3 regions of the Paenibacillus sp. FSL H8-0280 genome follow, and region 1 is predicted to be linked to each of the others. Evidence: predicted binding sites of a transcription regulator. Region 1 holds the regulator's gene; each other region holds the start of a gene.

Region 1 (8,481 bases):
TTGTATGCTCCACGAGAAGCACATCAAGTCCTTTGGCTGCGAGCATCTGGGAAATACCTTGCCCCATCGTACCGCCGCCGACAACTCCTATTTTTTTGAAAAACATGGTTCTGCTCCATCCTTTCGGTTCTCTATTTCTCTATTGTACCCTGTTCGCCGAAAATTACAAATTTCGACCCAACATATAATAATATCTTAGCACGAGTGAAATGTAAAAAAAAATAACCAGCATAAATAAATTATGCTGGTAGAAGGGCACTGTCACGAAATTGACAACGAAATTGCTCGCCAGATAAAACTTCCTCACGAATCAAGATGTCGAGTGAATTGTCGAAAATTGTCCGTTGTTCTTCAAGCAACTGCTTTGTCTGTTCCATCAGTTCTTGCAGAATTAATTTATTCTCTCGCATCAGTTCCTCGGTTGTGACCATATCCATGTTCACAATCCCAAGTGAAGTCAACCCCGAAGCCATCATCGTCTGTACAACATTGGTTGCCTGATCAAAGTCATTGCGTGACCCTGTGGAACGACCACCGTAGTACATTTCCTCCGCAGCTGCTCCTCCGAGTGCAATCATGATCTGCTCTTCCAGAAAGCGCTTCGTATAGAGGAACTGTTCCTGTTGCGGGTTATGACGTACATATCCCAGCGCCTGACCACGCGGACTAAGTGCCACCTGACTAACACTGCCTGGACGAACGAGTTCTGCCATAATGGCATGTCCCAATTCATGAATGGCGACCCTTTTCTTCTCTTCCACACTGGACTCACGGTCTGTCTTCTCACCCATCATGACTTTATCAATAGCCAGGGACAAATGCCGCTGTTCGATATTTAACAAGCCGTCTCTCATGGCGTATATTGCTGCTTCGTTCATCACACTTTCGAGCTGTGCACCGGAGAAACCATAGGATTCTTCCGCTGTTTTCTCCAGATTAACTTCCTTCATCAGAGGTTTGTTCACCGCATGCAGTTCCAGAATATGCTTTCTGCCCTTTTTGTCAGGCAAGTCCACTTGAATGTGGCGGTCAAAACGTCCCGGGCGCGTCAGAGCGCTATCGAGCATCTCTTTGCGGTTTGTTGCAGCGATAACCAGAATTCTTGGCGTATCCGAAGAATATATTCCATCCATTTCCGTCAAGAGCTGATTGAGGGTCTGATCATATTCACGCTGTTGACCACCTTCACGTTTCCCCCCGATGACATCGATTTCATCGATAAAGATAATAGCGTTTTCCTTATTTTCCTTGGTGGCACGGGTCCTCGCGTCCTTGAACAAATCCCGAATTCTGCTGGCACCCACACCAACATACATTTCAACGAATTCACTACCCGATGCTGCTACAAAAACAGAATCGGTGTAATGGGCAGCAGCCTTGGCCATCAACGTTTTCCCTGTCCCTGGAGGACCCGTCAGCAAGATCCCTTTTAACGGGCGAATCCCGAACTTCCGAATTTCTTCATGTTTGATGAGAAAGTCAAGCGCTTCACGCAATTCCTGCTTGGCACTGTCCTGACCTCCAATTTCTTCAAAAGTAAGCTTGGAAGGTCCTTTTTTCTTCCGTTTACGTTCCTGTGCAGCGCCTACTGTAATCCCGCCACGCATTTGCATCATGAACAGCAAAGCTCCGACAAGCACCGCTGCAATAAGAATCGGAACAATATTAACACCAGTAAAAGCAAGAAAAATAATCAATACGGGAAAAAATCCGATGGCAACTTCTTTTGTCCACTTAGGCATTAGGCCACACTCCTATCTGACCGGGCACACGCGGCAGAATAATAAACTTGCTGGCATCTCCGTCTCTGAGACTGACATATACATTGTTGTCATCCATCGCTGTATTTACCTTAATTCCATTCGTCGCCATCTTTGACAACGTTGGTGTAATCTCGGTGTATTGCTTGTTCTCCATCGCCTGAGCTACGGTGAACATCGCATCACCCCACCAACTTTCCAGTGCTTCACTGGAATGATCCACAACATCCAACTTTAGTGAGCGTGTTCCAATCAGGGTCTGTCCTTCTTTGTGAATATATTGTACCAGTCTGCCCAAATCAACATCAGGTTGCAGATCCAGTTTCAATTGTACGTCATTGCGGTTAATAGTTAATTGAACGTCATTGACTCCATCGTACTGGGTTACCATTTTTTCAATCGGATTCTGCACAGCCACCTGACGATATACAAACCAACCTCCAAACAACACAACGGCTGAAATGACGGCAGTTAAAGCAATAGGCAATACTTTTAGCTTCAAGTGAATTACCCCTCCCAGATTTTGGCCCAACCTACTGGCTTATTGGTATATACGAATATGTGCACATTGACTCCTGCGATAATTTCGACAGGTTTATTTGTTATTGAATGTAACTTTGAGTACATAACTGAGTATATCACATCGTATATACAATTTCGAAGGCGAAAATATGAATAAATTATTAATTTTAACTATTTAAATCAAATATGTTTACAGGCAACACAAAGAACCGGTTCAGTCGGATATCCGTCTGCCGGTTCTTTCATTTCTTTAAATTCTCTAGTTATGTCGCTCTATTTGTTCTAGCTGTTCGGGAGTGTGTAGACAAGGTCCACCTGTTCTCCATTGCTAAAACGATAAAAGCGATAGTGGTTATGCGTACCGTCTTTATAATACACTTGCCACACATATATTCCATTCACAACTCCGGGCATGATTCGTTTAATCTCACCGGCAGGAACTTCGGAACTAAAGCGATTGCGTATCTGCGCTTCGGACATACCATTTTGCAGTAGCTCACTGTGTACAGCGTTTGCACCCTTAGCCGGTTGATTGTTTGCGTCGAACTTAACCCAGACCATAACATCCTGGTTATCCTTGTTTTTGCCGATCAGGGTCCAGTAGATGTTGTCAGAGCCTTCTTTGTCTCCCCAGATGTACTTGCGCAATTCATCATAGGATGTAATGCCCAGTTGCTCCTGTGCTGCTTGTATAGCGAGCGCTTCTTCCTTGCGCTGGTCCTGAGTGACATAGACGTAATAACGCTGAAGTCCAAACAGAATCAGAACCAGTGCAAGCAGCGAAATCCATATCCACTTCTTTTTTTTCTTCAAAAGCCGAACTTCCTTTCCCTATGATGCTGTCCTGCAATTAACGAGCAAGCAGACCATCAAATGCCAATTGAGACTCACGCAAAATGCGTTCTTCATCCAGCGTCAGACATTCGCCATGTTTCACCACTTGTTTTCCATCCACCCATACGTGCTCAACATCTTTGGCAGAAGCCGAGTAGATTGTATGTGAGATCAGGTCTGTATGTGGATAGAAATGTGCCTGTTCAATGTCCAAGGCGATAAAGTCAGCCTTCATGCCGACCTGGAGTGCTCCGGTATTGTTCAAGAAGATGGATTTGGCACCGTATGACGTTCCGAGTAATAACGCTTCGCCTGCTGGCACTGCCGTCGGGTCACCAGATACACCTTTGTGGATCAATGCAGCCAGTCTCATTTCCTCGAACATATCCAGGTTGTTGTTGCTTGCCGGTCCGTCTGTTCCGAGTGACACGGTAACTCCTGCTTTCAGCAACGCAGGTACCCGCGCAACACCGGAAGCGAGTTTCAGGTTACTTCCCGGGTTATGGGATACAGCCACATCATGACGGGCCAGAATCTCAATCTCTTCGTCATTCAGATGCACCGCATGTGCAACCAGGGATGGACGAGAGAAAAAGCCCAGTTTTTCCAGATGTGCTACAGGACGCAGTCCATAATCAGCCACGTTCTGCTCGACTTCACGAAGCGTTTCCGACATATGTGTATGAAGAGGAAGGTTTAGGTCGTTCGCGACCTGCACAAGCTTCTCTATGTAGTCAGGAGGGCATGTATATGGTGCGTGTGGCGAGATTACGGTTGTAATGCGACCATCTGCCTGTCCATTCCACTCACGCGCAAACGCAGCCGACTCCTCCAGCTTCCGCAATTGCTCTTCTTCCGAGCACAGCCCGATTACACCACGTGCCAGTGCTGCTCTAACGCCGGATTGCTCCACAACTTTGGCAACTTGATCCATGTGATCGTACATGTCCAGGAAAGCTGTAGTTCCGCCTTTCAACATTTCAAGCACTGATAGCGAAGTTCCCCAATATACGTCTTCTGAAGTCATTTTCGCTTCCATCGGCCACATTTTTTCCTGCAACCATACTTGCAATGCAAGATCGTCTCCGTGCCCTCTGAGCAACGACATCGCTGCATGACCATGCGTATTGATCAGACCCGGCAGGAAGAACAGTCCTTTTCCATCCACTTTGGTACAATTTTTGTCTTCATCCGGCAATGTCTCACCAATATGCACAATCTTGTCATCCTCAACAACCATGTATCCTTGAACCACGTTCCATGTTGTGCCGCCTTCATTAACGGCAAATTTGCCGTTGTGAATTACCCATCTATTTGTTGTCATCTTCCTCGTCGTCCTTTCCAGTCTCCAAGTAATAGGCCAAACTAAGCAGATCCGTTGTAAAGTCAGCATGGTGAATGCGGATATGCGGCGGTGTTTTTAGAATGGTTGGTGCAAAATTAAGGATCGCTTCGATTCCGGATTCAATAAGCTGATCCGCTACATTTTGGGCTTCTGTATCCGGAACCGTGATAATACCGATGCGGATGTTTTCCGTTTTAACCGCTTCCGTCAATTCATCCATTGGTTTTACCGTCAAACTGTTGATTTGACTACCAATCTTCGGTCCATATGCATCAAATACAGCAACAATCTTCATGTTGTCTTTCAGATATGCGTTGTAGTTGGACAAGGCCTGTCCGAGGTTACCCGCGCCTACCAGAGCTACATTAATTTGCTGATCAATTTTGAGAATGTGACGAATTTTCTCGATCAAATAGGATACATCATACCCGATCCCTTTACGACCAAAATCACCGAAGTAAGCCAAGTCTTTACGAATTTGGGCCGGATTCAGATCCAGCCTCTGTCCAAGCTCTTGAGAAGAAACCGTAGCCACCTCACGCTGATGCAACTCGCTCAAATAACGCAAGTAAACAGGCAGACGTCGTACCACCGCTTCCGAAATTTTATCCGATTTCATTCTTGCTCCCCCTTACCAAGGCCACGATTAAATAATAGATGAAAAGATGAGCATTCTGTATAAACTCAAAGATAAACGTGACATTTTATACAGAATGCTCCTTGTAATTTAGGTTATAAGTTCTTACGTGCAACTGCTTTAATCGGATATGGAAATATCTAATAAAGTTTAACGCCAAACGATAGTGTCATGCAATGATATAACGAACAAAACAACCATTATTTTTGTTCATTAGCAGGTTTTTCCAACCACTCGGTGATTCGTGGAACCATCTGCTCCGTGAGCATATGCTCCATTTTGGGACCTGGTAATGAATATAAAAAGAATTTGCCATAGTACGCTTCAATCACACGTGTATCATAAACAATGACAATTCCTCTGTCCTGCGCTGTACGCACCAATCGGCCAAATCCCTGCTTGAAACGAATGACCGCTTGCGGCACGGACAGTTTCATGAACGGATTTTTCTTCTGTTCCTGAAGCAACTCACTCTTGGCTTCCACCAACGGATGATTCGGTGGCTGGAAAGGCAATCGCACAATAGCGAGACAGGTTAGCGCCTCTCCAGGGATATCTACACCCTCCCAGAAGCTGCTTGTGCCCAGAAGTACCGTAGCTTTGGCATCTTGGAACCTGCGAGTCAATTTGGAACGACTTCCACTATCAACGCCTTGCCCAAGCAACGAGATGTCGTTGCCAGACAGAGCTTCTTTCAGCGGATCATAGACCTGTCGCAACATCTTGTATGAAGTAAACAGAACCATCATGCGTCCACGCGTAGCAATTGCCGTCTCTGCGAGTGATTGCACCAGCATATTGACAAAGTGCGCATCACCCACACTTCCCTTCACACTTGGGAAATCACGCGGAATCACCAGAAGTGCCTGATCGCGATAATTGAAAGGTGATGGCAACATAGACGTTAACAGCCTATTGTTCTCGGCGGCTTCCTGCAAGCCAAGCTGTTCAATCATGAACTGGAATGACTTATCTACGGAGAGCGTAGCCGATGTAAGCACAACACTTTTCTTTTTGTCAAAAAACAAATCCTTAAGTTGTGCACTGACATCTACAGGTACGGCATACAGCTGGAGAGATTTGCTGCGGAATTGGCCGCTGGCTTCCATCCAGTACACCGTTTTGGCGTCATCCATACGCATGAAGAAACGTAAATTTTCCTTCAATGTGGTCAGATCTTTCAGCAGTCCTGTGATGTCCGTGATCAGACTATCCGATTGATAATCATCCTGATCTTCTTTCACCTCAAGCAGCAATTTGTCCCCTTTGCGAACCAAATCGCCCAGAGTCACATAGATCTGGTTCTCCAGATCCTGCAACTCCTGCCATTTTGCAGGTTTCTGAGATGCTTTCAGACGCAGTGAAAATTGCCCCGTCTCTCCCGGTGAAGCATCACTTCGTTCAGGCAACAGACCAAACAAGGCATCGCTCATACGATCCCACAGCTCCTTAACTTCAAGAGCGAGCGGGAACATCTGATCCACCATGGAGCCCCATTGCACCGAATTTTCATGCCCGGATAACTGCGACCGAAGCATAGGCAGCTGACCATTACGACTGTCTTTAAACAGGCGGGTCAGTGTATGAACCAAGGTGAAATATTTCATATGCATTCCAAGATGTTTACCAGCGACATCCTCCAGATGATGTGCCTCATCGATTACAAGACTCTCATAGGCTGGCAGCAGCTGATGCGCGGCTTTCACATCCGTAAATAATTTGGAGTGATTGGTGATTACGATATCAGACAACCCTGCTTCATGTTTGGCACGATGGTAGAAACATTTACGGAACCATGGACAGGATCTTCCCAGACATGATTCGGATTCGCTCTGTACCGTCTCCCAGAAGTCCCCTCCGCGTCCGCTAAGGTTAAGTTCCTCATCATCTCCGGTTTCGGTCTGCGTAAGCCAGACAATCATCTGAGCAGCTGTGAAATAATCCTCTTTGGGTGTAGCGAACTCACGTTTATTGATTTTGTGTTCAAATTTGCGCAGGCACAGGTAATGTCCACGTCCTTTGAAGACAGCAGCCTTAAACGGGAACGGAACCACTTGAGTCAGCATAGGAATGTCCCGCTCTCTCAATTGCTCCTGCAGATTGATCGTATGCGTGCTGACCATAACTTTCTGTTCTTGCTTCACACTTTCGTAAATAGCAGGCAACAGATACCCTAGAGATTTACCGGTACCCGTTCCAGCTTCGATCAAAAGATGTTTCTCTTCATCCAGGGCTTGCCTTACACTGCTGAACATCTGAGTCTGCGCTTCACGCTCTTCGTAATGATCCAGTGTATCCTTCAGGTTCTCCCGAACCTGGTCCATAAACTGTTCGAAGCTTACACCATCTAGAGGGTTAGCCTCCCGCTCATCGCGTGGTGCACCAATATCGGTCCAATCACTTACATTAAGAGCAAGCTGACGATAATAGGTATGTCCGTCCAGATCCTGAATCGGCTCTGCTTCCTTCTCACTACGCATCCCGTCCAAAAACCAACCTAAGTCACTGTCTTCTGGTGCAAACAGGTCACTAAGGCGCTGAATCGTTATGAGCGGTAATTCCTTTAACTCATCCAGACACTTGAGCAGCACATAGGCTGTCGCCAGTGCATCACTGTCTGCCTGGTGAGGGCGATCATGTTGAAATCCAAATTCGGAAGACACATAACCGAGTTGATAAGAACCCAATGATGGGAATGTAATCTTCAGAAAATCAATCGTGTCCAGAATGCGGCCAGTGAACGGCAAATAACCGCAACGGTCGAGAGCATTCTGCAAAAAGTGAAAATCAAAAGCGACGTTGTGTCCAACAAGCACCACATCATTAAGCAGCGGAACCATCTCCATCATCATCTCTTCGAGTGAAGGAGCGTCCGCCACATCTTCATCGGTAATACCCGTCAACCCCGAAATAAACGGGGGAATCGGTACACCAGGGTTCACATAAGAACTATATATTTGAGTTATGCTGTAGTCATGATCTATGATGGCAAGTCCGGCCTGTATAATCTCACCGTCGGACTGCGTGCCGGTTGTTTCGAAATCCAATACGGCAAATTTCATTGCAATGTACGGTCCCTTCCATTCCAGTCTATGTTACAGCATAGCAAAAAAAAGGGGATTTGAAAATTAACTGACAAAAAAGCGGTGTCCCCGCCGCTATGCCAAAGGAGGGAACACCGTTTTTTTGTCGCCGAATTCCCGCTTAATGAAGGGTCGTCAGCTGATTAGCATATTGCAATTTTCCCCTGTTCAACCTGCAAGCTTCCATGTTGTACAGTGGTTCGGTCAATGTCGGGTCATACTGAAGGGCCTGTGCAAAGAGTGAACATGCAGCTTCGGGATTCGCAAGCTTGGCTTGAATACAGCCCAGGGCGTTACATA
Region 2 (8,481 bases), 2.3 Mb from region 1:
GTTTATAGGTGATGGGTTGCCACAGACAGCTGGCATAGATCACTGGGCCACGCGCTGCGGCTGCCATCCGATCAAAGGCTTCCGGTACATTATCCATGTCGTACGAATAACCAAATACGTCAATCTGCTCCGTCCGAGTCTGGAATGCTTCAAAATAAGAGAGCTGATGAACCTCGGGAATATGCCCGAGTCCTCGGATGACACTGCACAGATCCAGAATATAGCGTTCCAGTCCGCCACCAAATACACGACCGAATTCCCGGTTATACGCATCGGTGAAACTATGCGTCAGAATACTCACCACGCCCATCTCACGGTCCCTCCTTCCAGGGAATCAGCCGAGGTTCCGGATCGAGAATAGACTCGTAATGTGCAAGATTGCCCCACTCACCGCTAGGATCAATGCGCTTGTAACGCAAATATTTACGAACCCGGTCCTCCAGACTGCCGGCCCAGCCGAGATGCTGAACCTTCAGTTCCGTACTGACCCCAGGCAATACAGTGCAGGACAAGGGAAGACGGGGAACGTGATGATTCTGTTGTGGATAAAAATAAGGATATCCAGGCATATACCGTACAAGTGAAGCGGTGTGCCGTTTGTGCAGAGACCAGAGATCATCTTCCCGGTAGTGGGTCCGGCCACCCCACATATCGTAGAAACGAAATGCAAACCAGTCCGCATACTCCTGATTAATCAGAGTGCGTATGGCTTTCTTGGCCTCTGAGCTGTACAGCTCATCCGCATCAACCGAGAGTAACCAGTCGGGACGTGTTCCCGCAGCCGCTTGCCATAAGGTGTTGCGAAGGCGCCATTCCTCGGCGAACAGCGGTTTCTCCAATACCTCCAGACGGACCACCTTTGGATAGGCTTTGCATAGATCCGGTGTTCCGTCTGTGCTGGCATCGTCCACAATCACGATCTCATCCACGAACTCACTCAGATCATGCAATACTTCTTCAAGGTATCGGCCACGTTCATTGCGAACCTGAAGCATGGCGGTCAGCTTGTTGCCTTTGCTTTTGCGAACCCGGCGAATGGAGAAGGGCTCTTTGAATACACTTGTTTCCTCTTGTGTTATAGCAGCATTCTGTTCTGCCTGACCTTGTGAATCACCCCAGTGATGCACTTGGCTTCGGATGTCCTGTGTTGGTTGCGCATGATCCGGGGTGTGATCGCCATTTCCCAATGCGTCTGTATGTGTTCGATCGACTGTTTCGGTTCGGATATCCCTGTGCACCATTGGCCCATTCAACTGTTGTCTACGCTTCTTTGGGTCCAGCATCATGGCACCTCCCCAAGCAATTGCTGTACAGCATGATCCAACAGCTCCAGCTCGACAATCCGGGCCAGCGCATCTTCATCCTCCAGTGCCGTTTCGAGATAATGTCGGACTGCCCCGTGCCGTTCCCCTCGCAGTGCCAGCGCACTGCCGGATAATTGCTGATAATCCCGGCGACTGGCATCATCCTGAATATCGACTGCATGCACCAGAGCCAGTGCTTCTTCCACACGTCCAGTCTCCTGGTAAATGCGGAATTTCCAATGTCTCGCCGTTTCTCCGCCAAGTTCGTCCAGGATACGCAGGGCGTTTCCGTAATCATCGTTCATACGCAGTAGTTCCGCTCGTACAAGTTGATCTTCTCCTGCCTCCAGCCAGCGACATAACTGTTCATAATGATGCCGTTCCTGTTCATCGGATGCGCTAATTCCGTACACTCGCAGGGCGTCCTCCAACTCTCCAGCCCGGGCATGAATGGCAGACAGGAATCGATAATGGGAGATCACACAATCACTGCGACCATTCATGACCGCATGGGTGAAGGCCTCTTGCAACGAATGGACGGCCCGCGGATCTTCAAGCAAGTACTCATAGGCTGCCAGCAAAAAGGATATCGTCTCATGTGCACCTGCTTTGGCACGTAGCTGACGGTAGAAGTCGGCACGTACACTGCATTGAAGCAGGGTGACGCTATCTGGAGTGCCTGACAGGATCTGCCGCAGCGCATGCAAGAAGAGCAGTTCGTAGTCCCGGAGAGGGACTTCGAGATCATCCTTTTGCATCGTACCCGCAGGTGCAGGGTCTTCTCCGCCCAGCCAGATAGCACGTACGCCTTGGAATAACAGCTTCATATAACGTGTTTCGGAGGATGTGCCTACCAGATCGGCGATGCCGACCAGTTTGGAAATACTGCTCTCCCATAGCGGAGATTCTGCTTCGTTTCCAGCAGGCTCAGGGAGCAGGGCAATACATAGTTCAGGCTCCAGCGAAGCTGTAGCCATTAGCCAGTAGGGATGGGCGACTACGGCTATGGTGCGAGGTTCCAGCAATAGCTGCTCGGCTTCAGGGAGGGAGATGACGGTAATGACCGGAGGTACATCTTCTATTTGCGTCAGGCTGCTGACATAGTAGACCTCTCCCTCGATCGACAGCAGTGCAGCAATATCGGGATAGGGAAAGGATGACCAGCCCCCTTTGCGAGGGAAGAGAACATACCGGACAGGGGGCTGTGTTGTACTGGCTTTATCCAGCCTGGCTTCGGTGTCTTCACCTGGCAGTGGTGCAGGTTTTTCCATGAATAGTTCACCTCACCTTGACTGTAATATGGAGCGTCATTCGCCCTGCATGTGTTTCATGCTTTCACTTCATATGTAAAGCCCTCACGGTACTTCGCATGATATGCCTGAGACTAACATATGGGCATTCCGTCCCAAACATGAGTATCTTCCATGAATAGATGAAGTTGGCAAGCTGTGATAATAGGCTGAATTTTATCTTTTGTGTGACCAGGATCACTTTTTTTTGCGCTAGAGACGAAGATTGTGATAATTCTCACATGTATAAAATAGGTAATCTGGCACAATACGTTCATCAACGTATTTGGCGGACAGACAGCGAAGGTGCAGCTTCAATGCCAGATACGCATACTGCGAAGTGAACAGAAAGAAGGGGTAACGGTATGGATCCGATTATGTTATCGCGTATCCAATATGCACTTACAACGATTTTCCATTTCTTTTTTGTCCCGCTATCCATCGGTCTTGTACTGTTGGTTGCAATCATGGAGACGTTGTACGTTGTTAAGGGTAAGGAGATCTACAAAACGATGGCCAAGTTCTGGGGCAAGCTGTTCCTGATTAACTTTGCCGTCGGGGTAGTCACAGGTATTTTGCAAGAGTTCCAGTTTGGTATGAACTGGTCCGAGTACTCCCGATTTGTCGGGGACGTGTTCGGTGCGCCACTGGCTATTGAAGCGCTACTGGCGTTTTTTATGGAGTCTACATTTATTGGATTGTGGATATTCGGATGGGATCGTTTGTCCAAAAAAGTGCATCTGGCCTGCATCTGGCTGGTGTTTGTCGGCACATTCCTGTCCGCGCTGTGGATTCTGGCAGCCAATTCATTTATGCAACATCCTGTTGGGTTTGAGATTAACAACGGCCGAGCCGAGATGAATGATTTCTTTGCACTCATCACGAATGGTCAGCTTCTCGTTGAATTCCCACATACGATTTTTGGTGCATTGATGACAGGGGCCTTCGTCGTAACCGGGATCAGTGCCTACAAATTGATGAAAAAGCAGGATGTGGAGATCTTCCGCAAATCGTTTAATATCGCGATCATTATCGCTCTTGTTTCTTCATTCGGCGTCGCATTCTCGGGTCACTTCCAGGCGCAATATCTGGTGGAGACACAGCCGATGAAGATGGCAGCCAGTGAGGGCACATGGACAACGACAGAAGATCCGGCGCCATGGACGGTGGTCGCTTTTATTGACCCGGATAAACAGGAGAGTACGGGGGAGATCAAAATCCCTGGATTGCTCAGTTACCTGTCCTACAGCAAGTTCTCCGGTAGTGTCAAAGGCATGAAGGAACTTCAAGCTGAGTATGAACAGACGTATGGACCGGGGGACTACATCCCGCCGGTACGGACAACGTTCTGGAGTTTCCGCATTATGATCGCAGCGGGTGGTTTGATGATTGTGCTTGCTCTGTACGGTACGTATCTGGCTATGCGCAAGAAGCTGGAGGTCGCTGGAAAGTGGTTTATGCGTCTGATGGTATTTGCCATCTCCCTGCCGTTTATCGCCAATACATCAGGTTGGATTATGACCGAGGTCGGAAGACAGCCATGGACGGTATTTGGCTATATGACCACCGAAGCCGGAGTCTCACCGAATGTATCCGCAGGAATGATCCTGTTCTCTACCATTGCGTTCACTGCTGCGTATACCGTTCTTGGTATCGTGATGGTATATCTGTTCGTACGTGAGATCAAGGCGGGGCCATTTGCGGTCGAGAAGCCAGAAGATCACGATGAATCGGCCGATCCGTTCGGCGTGGATGGAGGTTATTCCGTTGTCACTAAGTGAGTTGTGGTTTTTGCTGATTGCCGTATTGTTTGTTGGTTTCTTCTTTTTGGAAGGTTTTGATTTTGGTGTGGGGATGTCTACAGGCATTATTGCCAAAACAGATCGTGAACGCCGGACCCTGATTAACTCGATCGGTCCGTTCTGGGATGGTAATGAAGTATGGCTGATCACGGCAGGGGGAGCGATGTTTGCTGCCTTCCCGCACTGGTATGCGACGTTGTTCAGTGGTTTTTACCTGCCACTTGTGGTGGTGTTACTTGCCTTGATTGGCCGCGGAGTTGCTTTCGAATTCCGCAGTAAAATGAAACAACAGCGCTGGCGCAAAACATGGGACATCATCATTGTTGTCTCCAGCGCGCTCTTGCCTTTCCTGTTCGGAGTGGTCTTTGCCACATTGATGAAAGGTCTGCCCATTGATGGGGAGATGCAGTTGCGTGCAGGATTCCTCGATATTGTTAATCCGTACACCGTGATTGGTGGCTTGAGCGTAACGCTGCTGTGTCTGGTTCATGGCTTGCTGTTTGCCTCACTACGGACAGTCGGGGAACTCAGAGAGCGTGCCTTGAAGACAGCGCAAAAATTGATGCTGCCGCTGGCTGCACTGCTCGCTGTGTATGCGATAATGACGTATTTCATGACCGATGTGTTCGCCGTTCGCGGTTGGGCACTGTGGATCATGGTTGTACTTGGCGCAGTCGCGCTTGCACTTGCGGCATACTTCGTTCGTCAGAAGCATGAAGGCTGGGCTTTTGGTATGACAGGTGCTGTGATTGCAATTGCCTTTGCCTCTGTATTTATCGGTCTGTTCCCAAGAGTCATGGTGAGTTCGTTTGGTTCTGCATTTGACCTGACCGTATACAATGCGGCATCTGGTGCGTATTCATTGAAAGTAATGACCATTGTAGCATGCACACTGCTGCCATTTGTTCTTGGCTATCAGATCTGGAGTTATTATATCTTCCGCAAACGTCTGAACGAGCAGCACCACCTGGAGTACTGATATGGGACGGGGGCTGCTGAAGCTGCCGGGCATCCGGCCTGTACTCGCGCTGGCATCAGCGCTGGTGATGCTACAGGCGATGACGATCATTATGCAGGCTAAATGGCTAGCACAGGCCATCACGGCATTGTTTGAAGGTTCATCCGTAACGGAGCAGTACCCAGTACTGCTGCTGTTCCTGGCTGCTTTTGCCGCCCGCTACGCCTTATCCTTCTGGTTACAACTCGTGACCTCACGATATGCGGAGAGGACAGGGACTGATCTGCGCAGACAGATGGTGGAGCAGTGGTTCAGACTTGGACCGCGTTATGCCAAGACGGAGGGCACAGGCCATCTGGTTACACTGGCACGTGAGGGAACAGCTCAATTCAAGACGTATCTTGAACTATTCATTCCTCGTATGCTGGGCATAGGATTCACACCTATCGTCATTTTGCTGTATGTGTTTAAGCTGGATCTGATGTCTGGGGTTATTCTGATGCTGACACTCCCAATCCTGATTGTGTTCATGATTCTGATTGGCCTCGCTGCGCAGCGTAAGATAGACGGACAATTCAGATCCTACAAAGCACTCGCTAACCATTTTGTTGATACCTTGCGTGGGCTGGAAACGCTGAAAACACTGGGACAAAGCAAAACACACGAAGGGTCCATTCTGCGGGTCAGTCAGCGGTATCGGAAGGCGACGATGTCTACCCTGCGCATGGCTTTTCTTTCTTCGTTTGCTCTCGATTTCTTCACCATGCTGTCCGTTGCTTCCGTGGCAGTTGGTCTGGGATTACGTCTGACGGAGGGACATATGCTGCTTGGCCCTGCGCTGACGGTACTAATTCTGGCACCTGAATATTTCCTGCCTGTACGTATGCTCGGAGCTGATTATCATGCCACATTGGACGGTAAGGAAGCCGGAACGGCCATTAATCAGGTGATTGAACGGGGCAAGGCCGCTGAACAGAAACAGAAAGAAGCCTATGCAAATGTTGTTGCGGATCCGGTTACGTCAGAGGACGAAGCTGGATCTACACCATTATCTTTGGGTAAAAGGAAAGCCGCTACTTCGACCATACGTGTCGTGTTGAATGATAAAACGGCTGCGGGGCATCTTGCTCCTGCTTCTGCTTCTGTTTCTACTACTCCTGAGCTTGTTTCTTCCTCAGTGTTCTCTTGGAATGAGAATAGCAGATTGGCTCTAACGGATGTACAGGTACGGCATGATGATGAAGGTCCTTATTCGCTAAAGGATGTCACATTTCAGATCACGGGTCTTGGCAAAATCGGTATTATTGGCGCCAGCGGAGCAGGCAAATCCACGTTGATTGATGTATTGGCTGGATTTCAGCTTCCTACTTCAGGCCAAGTATTAGCCAACGGACAGCCTGTGACACAGGATATGCTTGAATCCTGGCGAAGACAGACGGCAGCTATCCCGCAGCATCCGTATATTTTCAGTGGAAGCCTGGCCGATAACGTTCGTTTCTACATGCCGGAGGCTTCGGATGCGGAAGTGGCCAAGGCCATTAGCACAGCTGGATTAACCAAGCTTCTGACCTCATTATCCGGTGGGCTGCATGAGCCAATTGGGGCTGGCGGCAGACAGCTCAGTGGTGGGCAGGAGCAACGGGTGGCGCTGGCAAGAGCTTTGCTTAGTAAACGCAACATTCTGTTGCTTGATGAACCGACAGCTCATCTGGATGTGGAAACGGAGTATGAACTGAAACAGACGATGTTGCCGCTGTTTGAAAGAAAACTTGTATTTTTGGCTACCCATCGTCTGCACTGGATGCCGCATATGGATCGAATTATTGTCATGGATGGCGGCACAGTGGCAGAGACGGGAACACATCAGGAATTGCTGGCACGACAAGGTGTATATTATCAGATGATCCAGGCCCAGATGGAGGCGATATAAAATGAAGTCCGGATATGAACATATGGAGAACGTCCGTAACGGAAAAGAAAAAAATAGCTGGATTGCTCCGTATGTGGCACAGTACCGCTGGAGATTCATCGCAGTCATTGCGCTGGGCACATGCGCTGCCTTGTGTGCGGTACTGTTGCTGTTCACCTCCGGATTTCTGATCTCCAAGTCTGCGCTGCGTCCTGAAAATATTCTGATGGTGTATGTACCTATTGTTGGGGTACGTGCATTTGGGATATTCCGCGCCGTGTTTCGATATATCGAGCGATTGGCAGGACATGATGCCGTACTGCGGGTGTTGGCCGATCAACGGGTGAAGTTATATCGCATTCTGGAACCACAGGCCCTGTTCCTGCGTTCTCGCATGCAGACCGGAGATGTACTCGGAGCACTGGCCGATGATGTGGAGCGGCTGCAGGATATCTATCTCCGTACCGTTTTTCCCGCCGTTACCGCACTTGTGATGTACGGTGGGGCTGTGATTGCCTTTGCCAGTGTGGATCTGGGATTTGCGCTGTGGATGGGCTTGTATATGTTATTTCTCGTTGCCGTGTTACCTGCGATCTCGCTGAAAGTGACGTGGAAATGGCGTGTACGGCTGAAAAAGGAAAACAGCACGTTGTATACCCGTCTGACCGACGGTGTGCTTGGACTGGGGGATTGGCTTGCAAGTGGGCGAGCCGCGGAATTTGTTCAGCAGCAGGAAGAGGCGGAAGAACATGTCGACGCGGTTCGTCGCAAATTGCGGCGCTGGACACGCTGGCGTGATCTGATGGCCCAGTGCGTCATTGGCCTGCTGGTGGTATCGGTTACGTTATGGGCCGGAAATGCCGCTTCTGTCGGGCAATTACCTGCCGTGATGATTGCTGCTTTTGTACTGGTGTTATTTCCGCTCACGGAAACACTTCTACCTGTAGGGGATGCTGTAGAGCATCTTCCGCAGTATCGAGAATCGCTGGATCGCTTGAAGCAGCTCGAAGGGAAAGATTATCTTCCGTTGCAGAATGGAGCCGGTGATGCGGATGGAACGGGCGAATCGATCTCTGTAGTAAAAAACGGCAACGTGATGGCTGGACAGCCATCCGAGTCCTTGCCAGCTGCGAATGATATCCCGGACAGACGAATTCGTCTTCGCATTCCACCCAAACTCAGAGCAGACATCGAGATTAATCGCGTAAGTTACCGTTAT
Region 3 (8,481 bases), 580 kb from region 1:
ATCCACGACAACCGAACGAATATGCTCCAGACCCATGCGTTCCACCCACTCGGAAGTCCGTTCCAGATAGTTACCTGTCTCGCGGTAATATTGCATGATGGCTCCGCACAGTTCAATCAACTCTTCATCTGTTTTCACTTTGCATAAGGAATCAGCCAGTCTAGCTTTAATACCGCCGTTACCACCGATGAAGATTTCCCAGCCTCCGTCGTTACCAACGATACCGATATCTTTGGTACACGCCTCTGCACAGTTTCGCGGACAACCGTTGACGGCATATTTAAACTTGGCTGGCAGATCAAGACGTTCGAATTTACGTTCAATGCGAGCACCCATGGCCATGGAATCCTGTGTACCGAATCGGCAGAATTGGGAGCCGACACATGTTTTGACCGTACGCAGCGATTTGGCGTATGCATACCCTGAAGGCATATCCAGTTCAGCCCAGACTTTAGTCAGATCTTCTTTTTTAACACCAATCAAGTCGAGACGCTGACCACCGGTAACTTTGACTGCTTTCACATCATATTTGACTGAAACGTCAGCGATACGTTTGAGGTCCGCTGGTGTAGTCACCCCGCCATACATTCGAGGTACAACCGTATACGTTCCATCCTTTTGAATATTCGCGTTCATACGTTCGTTAACAAAACGGGATTCTTTCTCATCTTCGTGAGTATCTGGTGCAATCATGCCAAGGTAATAGTTGATCGCCGGACGACATTTGGAACAACCTTCAGGTTGACTCCAACCCAGTACATTCATGACCTCTTTGGTTGTTTGTAATCCTTTTGCACGAATCTCGGCTACAATCTCATCCCGTCCCATGGAAGTACATCCGCAGATGCCCTGTTTGGCCCCAGTACTGAAACTGTCTCCAAGTACATATTGCAGAATCTGTTCCACAACCGGTTTACACCCACCACAAGAGCGTGTTGCACCGGTACAGGCTTTGATTTCATCAACAGTAGTAAGGCCCTGGTTTGTAATGACATCAACAATGGCTCCTTTGGTTACCCCGTTACATCCACAGACGATCTCGTCCTCGGGCATCGTTTCAACAGAGGTTGCTTTCTTATGACCGCCGCAGCCTGTACCCATGAGTGAACCATACAATTCTTCGGTCATTTCGGTTTGATTTTTAATCAGTTTTTGCAATTCGGCAGAATCCGTAATGTCACCGAAGAGAACGGCGCCGACCATTTTATTATCACGAAGCAGAATTTTTTTGTAAGTCCGTTTCCAGTCATCTTTGTGTGAAATGACGGTGTGCTCTGGACTGTCAATGAATTCACCGGTTGAAAAGACGTCTACACCCGAAATTTTCAATTTTGTGGATACAACAGAACCCTCATATGGAGCGGTCTCCACACCGCAGATATGTTTCGCCAGAATCATACCTTGCTCGAACAATGGGGCAACGAGGCCGTAACATACCCCGCGGTGCTCTGTACATTCCCCGACCGAATACACATTCTCCAGGGAAGTCTGCATATAGTCATCCACGACAATACCCCGGTTCACTTCCATACCGCTTTCGCGGGCTACAGCCGTATTGGGTTTAATGCCTACAGCCATGACCACAAAATCAACATTCAGAACCGTATCATCTGCAAAACGAATCCCTTCAACGCGTTCGCCGCCCAGCAGTTCGGAAGTCTGCGCACCCATCTTGAACCGGATACCCTGACGTTCCAATTCAGCTTTCAACATGGCTGAAGCTTGCGGATCAAGCTGACGCTCCATCAAATCCTGCATCAAGTGCACTACGGTAACTTCCATGCCGAGTTGTACCAAACCTTTGGCAGCTTCAAGCCCCAGCAGTCCGCCCCCGATGACGGCCGCTCTTTTGTACTGTTTAGCAGCGTCGAGCATCACATTACAATCAGCGATATCGCGGAAACCGACAACACTCTCTTTGTCGTGTCCCGGTACGGGGAGAATGAAGGAGTTGGAGCCTGTTGCAATGATAATTTTGTCATAAGAAACGCGAGTTCCATCTTCAGTCACAACTTCGTGTGTCTCGGCATCGATTCGTGTAACCGTTGTGTCTGTGTGCAGCGTAATGCCGTAATCTTCATACCAGTGAAGGTCGTTCAGCACGATGTCATCCAGTGTTTTGCTTCCTTCCAATACATAGGACAACATAATGCGGTTGTAGTTAGGGTAGGGCTCTGCGCCAAAAACGGTAATATCAAATCGCGATGTTAATTTCAAAATTTGTTCTACGGTACTGATTCCTGCCATTCCGTTACCTATGATAACGAGTTTCTCTTTTTTTCCGTTCATGTGTGTATGCCTCCTTGGATAGACGCTGTACATTACCAACAATTTTAGTGGTTTATATTTGAAATTATACAAGTAGTTGACGACAGTTTATGTGATTTAATTCACTAATAAAGATAGAAGAGTCATTAATATAATAGTGTGAGCCCTATCACAGAAAGTCATATTTATTTTCATACAAATAAGAAATGCGAACTATTGTTCTTATTTTGTTTTCGTTGTAAAATCGGAACTGGGCCGTATTGTTCCCGATTTCTTCGAAAGGACGTTTTTGCATCATGATGGGAAGATCCCACCTTATTATCGGGACAGGCGTGTCGCTTTCTGTTCTGCAGTTGGCCGGTATGCCGGTGACTGCACCGGCAGTTACGGTTGCTCTGATTGGTTCGTTATTGCCTGACATTGATGAGCCAAATTCGCTGCTGGTATCCAGAGCCTTGCCCAACAGTCTGATCAGGTTGTTACAGACGATTCTGTTGCCCACAGCTGTATTTGTGTACTTCTATGTTCATGCCAAACCATGGAACCTGTTGCTTGCGATCCTCATTGCGCTCGTGTCATTCCTGCCTTCACGTTCGCTTCGCAAAGTGTTGATGTTTGCGATTGGACTTGGGCTGGTCTTCTATGGTCACGCGTTCGCACCGTGGAACTTGATTGCAGGCAGTTTGTTAATGCTCTGCACCACACTGACTCATAGGGGACTGACACATACCCTATACGGAACCGCAATATGGGCGGGCTTGTTGTACAGCACGACCCAGCAGCAGGGACCGGAGATTTGGGTAGCGGGAGGCACGGCATATGCGATGCATCTGTTGGCCGATTCACTAACCAATCGGGGTATTCGTCCGTTACCACCGCTCAAGTGGCGCATACGGGTGAATCTGATGAGTACAGGGACCAAGCGTGGGGCCGTTGTAGAGAATGTCTGCATTGTGCTTACTCTTATTTTGGCCTGGATTGCATTCTCACCGCTATTTCTATAGCCATCCAAAAACGCCAGCCCGCATATTGTGGGCTGGCGTTTACAGGTATGCATTTCATAATGAATAAATCGTAATAACCTAGCCAGTTCAGGATTGAGAAGGAGAATCAGTCAGGTCATCAATATCGGAAGAACCGAATACAAATAAAACAACAAGAATGACAATGATCAGTAGTTCAGCGAACCCATTTCCGTCAAAGTCAGACATCACTTCAACCTCATTTCTTGGCGTTTAGGAATTGATTCTCTGTTGGAAAGCCCGTATAACGTCATTCAACGTCATATCGCCACCGATCTCATCGAGGAATTGCACCAGTTTATCTTGATTCGAGGGTGTAATATTTTGTAGCGATTTATACTGCCCGACCAGTTCAACGACCAGTGTAGCTTCTCGAAACAACGTGACCGCATCCACTCTTAACTTCCCACTTACCAGTAATGCTGCAACGATAAGTTCCAGATTTCTTCCTTTAAGGTTGCCATTGAGAAGGGTGTTTGCGGCATTTGTTTTTTTGGAACCTTTATTCGATTTTCCATTCCTTCTCACTGCCATAACAGGTCCCCCGCTGTTTGGTGTTTAATTCATCTTCCGTTATTGTATCTTATGTGTAATCCCATATAATGTTCGGCCTATTAATCTACGTACGTTGAACTAAAAAATATTTTCACTTTCCACTCCGAATGACAGAATAACCTTTCTCGTGTAAATGTGTCCAACTGAATAGTTGTGGATATAAAAAAGAGACCTCCCGATATAGTTAGGAGGTCTCTTGTCAACTGTTACGCGTTATTAATTATGGTATTCATCGTTGTCCGATCCAGACCTTTGACCAGCTTCACAATCAGCTCTTTGGCCGCATCGTAGTCATCCGTATGAATGATGGAAGAAGACGTGTGGATATAACGTGCGCAGATACCAATAACTGTTGATGGTACACCAATGCCACTCAGGTGAACTTGACCTGCATCGGTACCACCTGGTGAGATGAAATATTGCATTTTGATCTGATTGGATGAAGCCGTATCTTGAACATATTCCACCATTCCGCGATGGGTGAACATGCCCGGGTCAAAAATACGAAGCAATGCGCCTTCTCCGATATGTCCAAATGACTGTTTGTCACCTGTCATATCATTCGCCGCGCTACAGTCAAGTGCAAAGAAGATATCAGGCTGAATCAGATTGGCCGCCGTACGTGCACCGCGAAGCCCCAGTTCTTCCTGAACCGTTGCACCAGCGTAAAGTGTGTTAGGTAGTGTTTCCTTGTGCAGCGCTTCAACCAGTTCAAGTGCAAGTCCTACGCCGTAACGATTATCCCACGCTTTAGCCATAATTTTCTTCGGGTTCGCCATCGGCGTGAATTCACAGATTGGTACGATCTGCATCCCTGGATGAATGCCCCAAGATTCTGCTTCTTCACGGTTGTCTGCTCCAATATCGAGATACATGGAATTCAGATCAACAGGTTTGTTCCGCTGGGACTCGTCCAGCAAGTGTGTAGGAGTAGAACCTACAACTCCGGTAATCCGACGATCAGGTGTGATGATTTCCAGTCGCTGAGACAGTACAGCCTGACTCCACCATCCACCTAGAGGACGGAATTTGACCATACCCGTTTCCGTAATGCCTGTAGTCATGAAACCAACTTCGTCAAAGTGTCCGGCTACCATAACTTTAGGACCGGATTCCTCACCGCGTAATACACCAAATAGACTCCCCAGGCGATCCTGGACGAACTCATCGGTATAAGCGGAAAGCTTATCTTTCATCCAGCCGCGAAGCTCACGTTCAAAACCGGATGCGGAAGGAAATTCCGTCAACGTACGGAACATATCCATCGTTTTTTCATTCATGTGTCAACAACTCCTCTGTTGGTATGTATTTCAGGTCACAGTAGAACGGCTACCCGCCTGTTGTCCTTTTAAGATGTAGTTCAAAAAGTCTTTTATCTTTTTGAACATGCACTTTAATATGCTGAGGACTTGTTATTTAACCACTGGTCACATTACAGTATGAACCTTGCGCAAGTGATTGTCCATGTTTATGTCACGTATTTAAGGCATATTTTGGGCGCTTACCGTGTCCAAGTTTCATGACTCTATCCGCTGTAGTCGCAGTCCTGATGCCACTTCAATGAATATGAATATATGGAGGAGATGTCATCACTTTGTGAAGTTCTTTATTTCAATATTTGTTTGTCTGTTTACAGGAAGGAGCTAAATATCCAATGAAGCCTCCAGAAGAGGGCACGGAAAAAGTACTGTTTATCGTTCTTTTTATCTTGCTCGTGATTGTTCTTCTTTATTTATAGACGTATCTAAAAGTCCTCAAATCCGGCGTATTCCCATCTTGCTTTCACAACATGATCTTGTTGGAAACATATGCTGTCTGTCGCCGGATACATAACCTTCCGATTATTAACAAACAATGAATATAGAATTACACACATTGGCATTCAGCCGTAGCTTTGAACCATTTTCACATAGAGGAGGTCTTGTATCTTGCCAGCTCAATCTGCATCCGGAAGCGAAAAAAAATCATCGTCCCTGTCCATGGATGAAAAGGAGTACAAAAAAGTCGCAAAAAAACATGAGCCGCCTCGTCCAATCCTGAAAAATTGCCTCAAAGCTTTTCTGGTTGGGGGTACCGTCTGTTTGATTGGACAGGCCATTCAAGAGGCTTTTATGGCCGGTTTCGACATGACATCGAAGGAAGCTTCCAGTCCTACGGTGGCGGTCATGATTCTCATATCGGTTATTCTAACGTGTCTCGGCGTTTACGATAAAATGGCTCAATGGGCAGGAGCAGGAACTGCTGTGCCGGTTACCGGCTTTGCCAATTCCATGTGTTCCGCTGCACTGGAACATCGTGCTGAAGGATTGGTGCTCGGTGTAGGGGCCAACATGTTTAAACTTGCTGGTTCCGTTATTGTGTTTGGTGTCGTGGCAGCATTTGTCGTAGGGATTGTTTACGCCTTTTTAGGATTTGGAGGTGGGCACCTATGAAGCGATTGGGTCGCCAGACATGGCAGTTTGAAAATCGTCCGCGGATCATCGGTAAAGCCGCAGTTGTAGGACCAGAAGAAGGCGAGGGTCCACTGTCATCTGATTTCGATTATGTCTACGACAACCTCGAGATCGGCGAGAAAACGTGGGAAAAGGGAGAACGCAAACTGCTCGAACAGGCCTCCCAACTGGCTTTGGTTAATGCAAATATCACCAAGGAAGAGCTTCAATATTTTGTTGGTGGAGATCTGATGAATCAGATTATCAGCAGTTCCTTTTCAGCACGAAAACTGGGTGTACCTTACCTGGGTGTCTTTGGTGCTTGCTCCACATCCATGGAAACATTAGCTCTGGCCTCCATGATTGTTGACTCCGGAGCTGGAGATTATGTCCTTGCAGGAACGGTGAGCCACAACTGTACGGTGGAAAAACAATTTCGTTATCCGACGGAGTATGGCTCCCAAAAGCCGCCTTATGCGCAATATACCGTCACAGGAGCAGGGTGTGGTGTGGTCTCCCGTACTGGTGATGGTCCCGTTGTTACCAAAGCGACCATTGGACGCATTATGGACTTGGGCATCAAGGATCCCTTTAATATGGGTTCAGCCATGGCGCCAGCAGCAGCCGACACTATAATCTCTCATTTCAGGGATACGGGATTGGAACCCGGCTATTATGATCTCATTGTGACTGGGGATCTGGCTTCCGTCGGTCTGCCTATTACAAAAGAGCTTTTGCAAAAAGAAGGCATTCCCATGGAACAGACGGTATTTAATGACTGCGGCCTGATGATCTATGATCGGGAGAAACAGCCTTATGTGGTTGCCGGGGGAAGTGGCTGCGGATGTTCTGCCACCGTCACCTATGGTCACATTTTGAACCGGATGCAGAAGGGTGATCTTAAACGGGTGCTCGTTGTTGCTACCGGGGCGCTGTTATCTCCGATTTCGTACCAGCAGGGTGAAAGTATTCCTTGTATTGCACATGCCGTAGCCATAGAAATGGAGGGATAAAGGTAATGCAGTTCTTGTGGGCATTTATTGTTGGCGGTTTAATCTGTGTTATCGGACAGCTTCTAATGGATGGGGTTAAACTGACGCCAGCTCATACCATGAGTACACTTGTTGTAACAGGTGCGCTTGCGGATGCATTTGGCGTGTATGACCCCTTGGTTAAATTTGCAGGTGCGGGTGCTACCATCCCCATCACAAGTTTCGGTAATTCCTTGGTGCACGGGGCATTGACGGAGCTGGAAAAAGAGGGATGGCTGGGTGTGATTACAGGGATTTTTGACCTGACTGCGGCGGGAATATCGTCAGCGATCATCTTTTCTTTTCTCGCGGCATTGGTCGTTAGACCAAAAGGCTAACATAGAATGAGAAATCTACTCGAACATATTGCGATTCAGCAGAGGCTTCGGATAACTTTTATCCGGGGCTTTTTTGTCGTATTCATGCGAGAACTGCGGTGAATCTGACGGGCTGGAAACAAATTGTGAGTTCCTTCGAGTGTACTCGTGACTCTGGATCATGTACAATAAAAGGAAATCTGTATGCTTTTTTAGGAGGTTAGACCACATGCCTGTGCGCAAAGAGTCGATCCAAATCATATCCGCAGTTCGTTCTAATCTGGAATCCTGTATTATGGGGAAATCCTTTGAAATTCAACTTTTACTTACAGCTTTGCTTGCAGGCGGGCACGTTCTGATTGAAGACGTACCGGGAACTGGAAAAACGCAGTTAATCAAGGCATTATCGAAATCTATGCGTGGTGAGTACCGGCGTATTCAATGTAATCCTGATATTTTACCTAGTGATATTACGGGCGTATCTGTGTTCCATCCGAAGGATGAGCGTTTTTATTTCCGGCCAGGTCCTGTGATGACCAACATTTTGCTAGCTGATGAGATTAACCGGGCCACAACAAAAACCCAATCGGCTCTGCTCGAAGTGATGGAGGAGCGCAGCGTAACCGTTGATGGCGATACGTATGATCTGCCACATCCATTCATGCTCTGTGCAACTCAGAATCCGATTGATTTTGAAGGTACGTATACTTTGCCGGAAGCCCAACTCGACCGGTTTATGTTGAAAATAAGTCTAGGTTATCCCGATAAAGAAATTGAGAAAATCCTATTGAAACAGCATCAGCTCGGTCAGCCTGTAGATCGCCTTGAATCCGTGACTCATATGGACCAGATCTCG

Evidence for each region. Region 1 encodes Rex, which represses fermentation and respiration genes when NADH is low (regulators of the CRP and FNR family bind a similar motif). Its sites were predicted from a motif close to TTGTGAAATATTTCACAA; they were not measured.
Region 2: a site for Rex is predicted at 2,820-2,837, ahead of MHI12_RS28675 (cytochrome ubiquinol oxidase subunit I). Genes of this name have one in related genera too.
Region 3: a site for Rex is predicted at 2,379-2,396, ahead of nirB (nitrite reductase large subunit NirB). Genes of this name have one in related genera too.

Annotation. Positions count from the first base shown of each region.
Region 1 is NZ_CP150296.1:4,329,301-4,337,781, forward strand. Features, by position in the region: gene MHI12_RS18850 (3-hydroxyacyl-CoA dehydrogenase family protein) at 1-106, opposite strand, end outside; gene MHI12_RS18855 (AAA family ATPase) at 240-1,742, opposite strand; gene MHI12_RS18860 (hypothetical protein) at 1,735-2,262, opposite strand; gene MHI12_RS18865 (DUF5590 domain-containing protein) at 2,565-3,095, opposite strand; gene MHI12_RS18870 (amidohydrolase) at 3,133-4,440, opposite strand; gene MHI12_RS18875 (redox-sensing transcriptional repressor Rex) at 4,427-5,080, opposite strand; gene dinG (ATP-dependent DNA helicase DinG) at 5,299-8,160, opposite strand; gene MHI12_RS18885 (tetratricopeptide repeat protein) at 8,303-8,481, opposite strand, start outside.
Region 2 is NZ_CP150296.1:6,587,014-6,595,494, reverse strand. Features, by position in the region: gene MHI12_RS28690 (glycosyltransferase) at 1-310, opposite strand, end outside; gene MHI12_RS28685 (glycosyltransferase) at 312-1,286, opposite strand; gene MHI12_RS28680 (tetratricopeptide repeat protein) at 1,283-2,575, opposite strand; gene MHI12_RS28675 (cytochrome ubiquinol oxidase subunit I) at 2,959-4,374, shown strand; gene cydB (cytochrome d ubiquinol oxidase subunit II) at 4,319-5,374, shown strand; gene cydD (thiol reductant ABC exporter subunit CydD) at 5,376-7,283, shown strand; gene cydC (thiol reductant ABC exporter subunit CydC) at 7,285-8,481, shown strand, end outside.
Region 3 is NZ_CP150296.1:4,907,718-4,916,198, reverse strand. Features, by position in the region: gene nirB (nitrite reductase large subunit NirB) at 1-2,289, opposite strand, end outside; gene MHI12_RS21575 (metal-dependent hydrolase) at 2,565-3,272, shown strand; gene MHI12_RS21570 (hypothetical protein) at 3,504-3,824, opposite strand; gene MHI12_RS21565 (M42 family metallopeptidase) at 4,052-5,125, opposite strand; gene spoVAC (stage V sporulation protein AC) at 5,774-6,277, shown strand; gene spoVAD (stage V sporulation protein AD) at 6,274-7,290, shown strand; gene spoVAE (stage V sporulation protein AE) at 7,296-7,646, shown strand; gene MHI12_RS21545 (MoxR family ATPase) at 7,855-8,481, shown strand, end outside.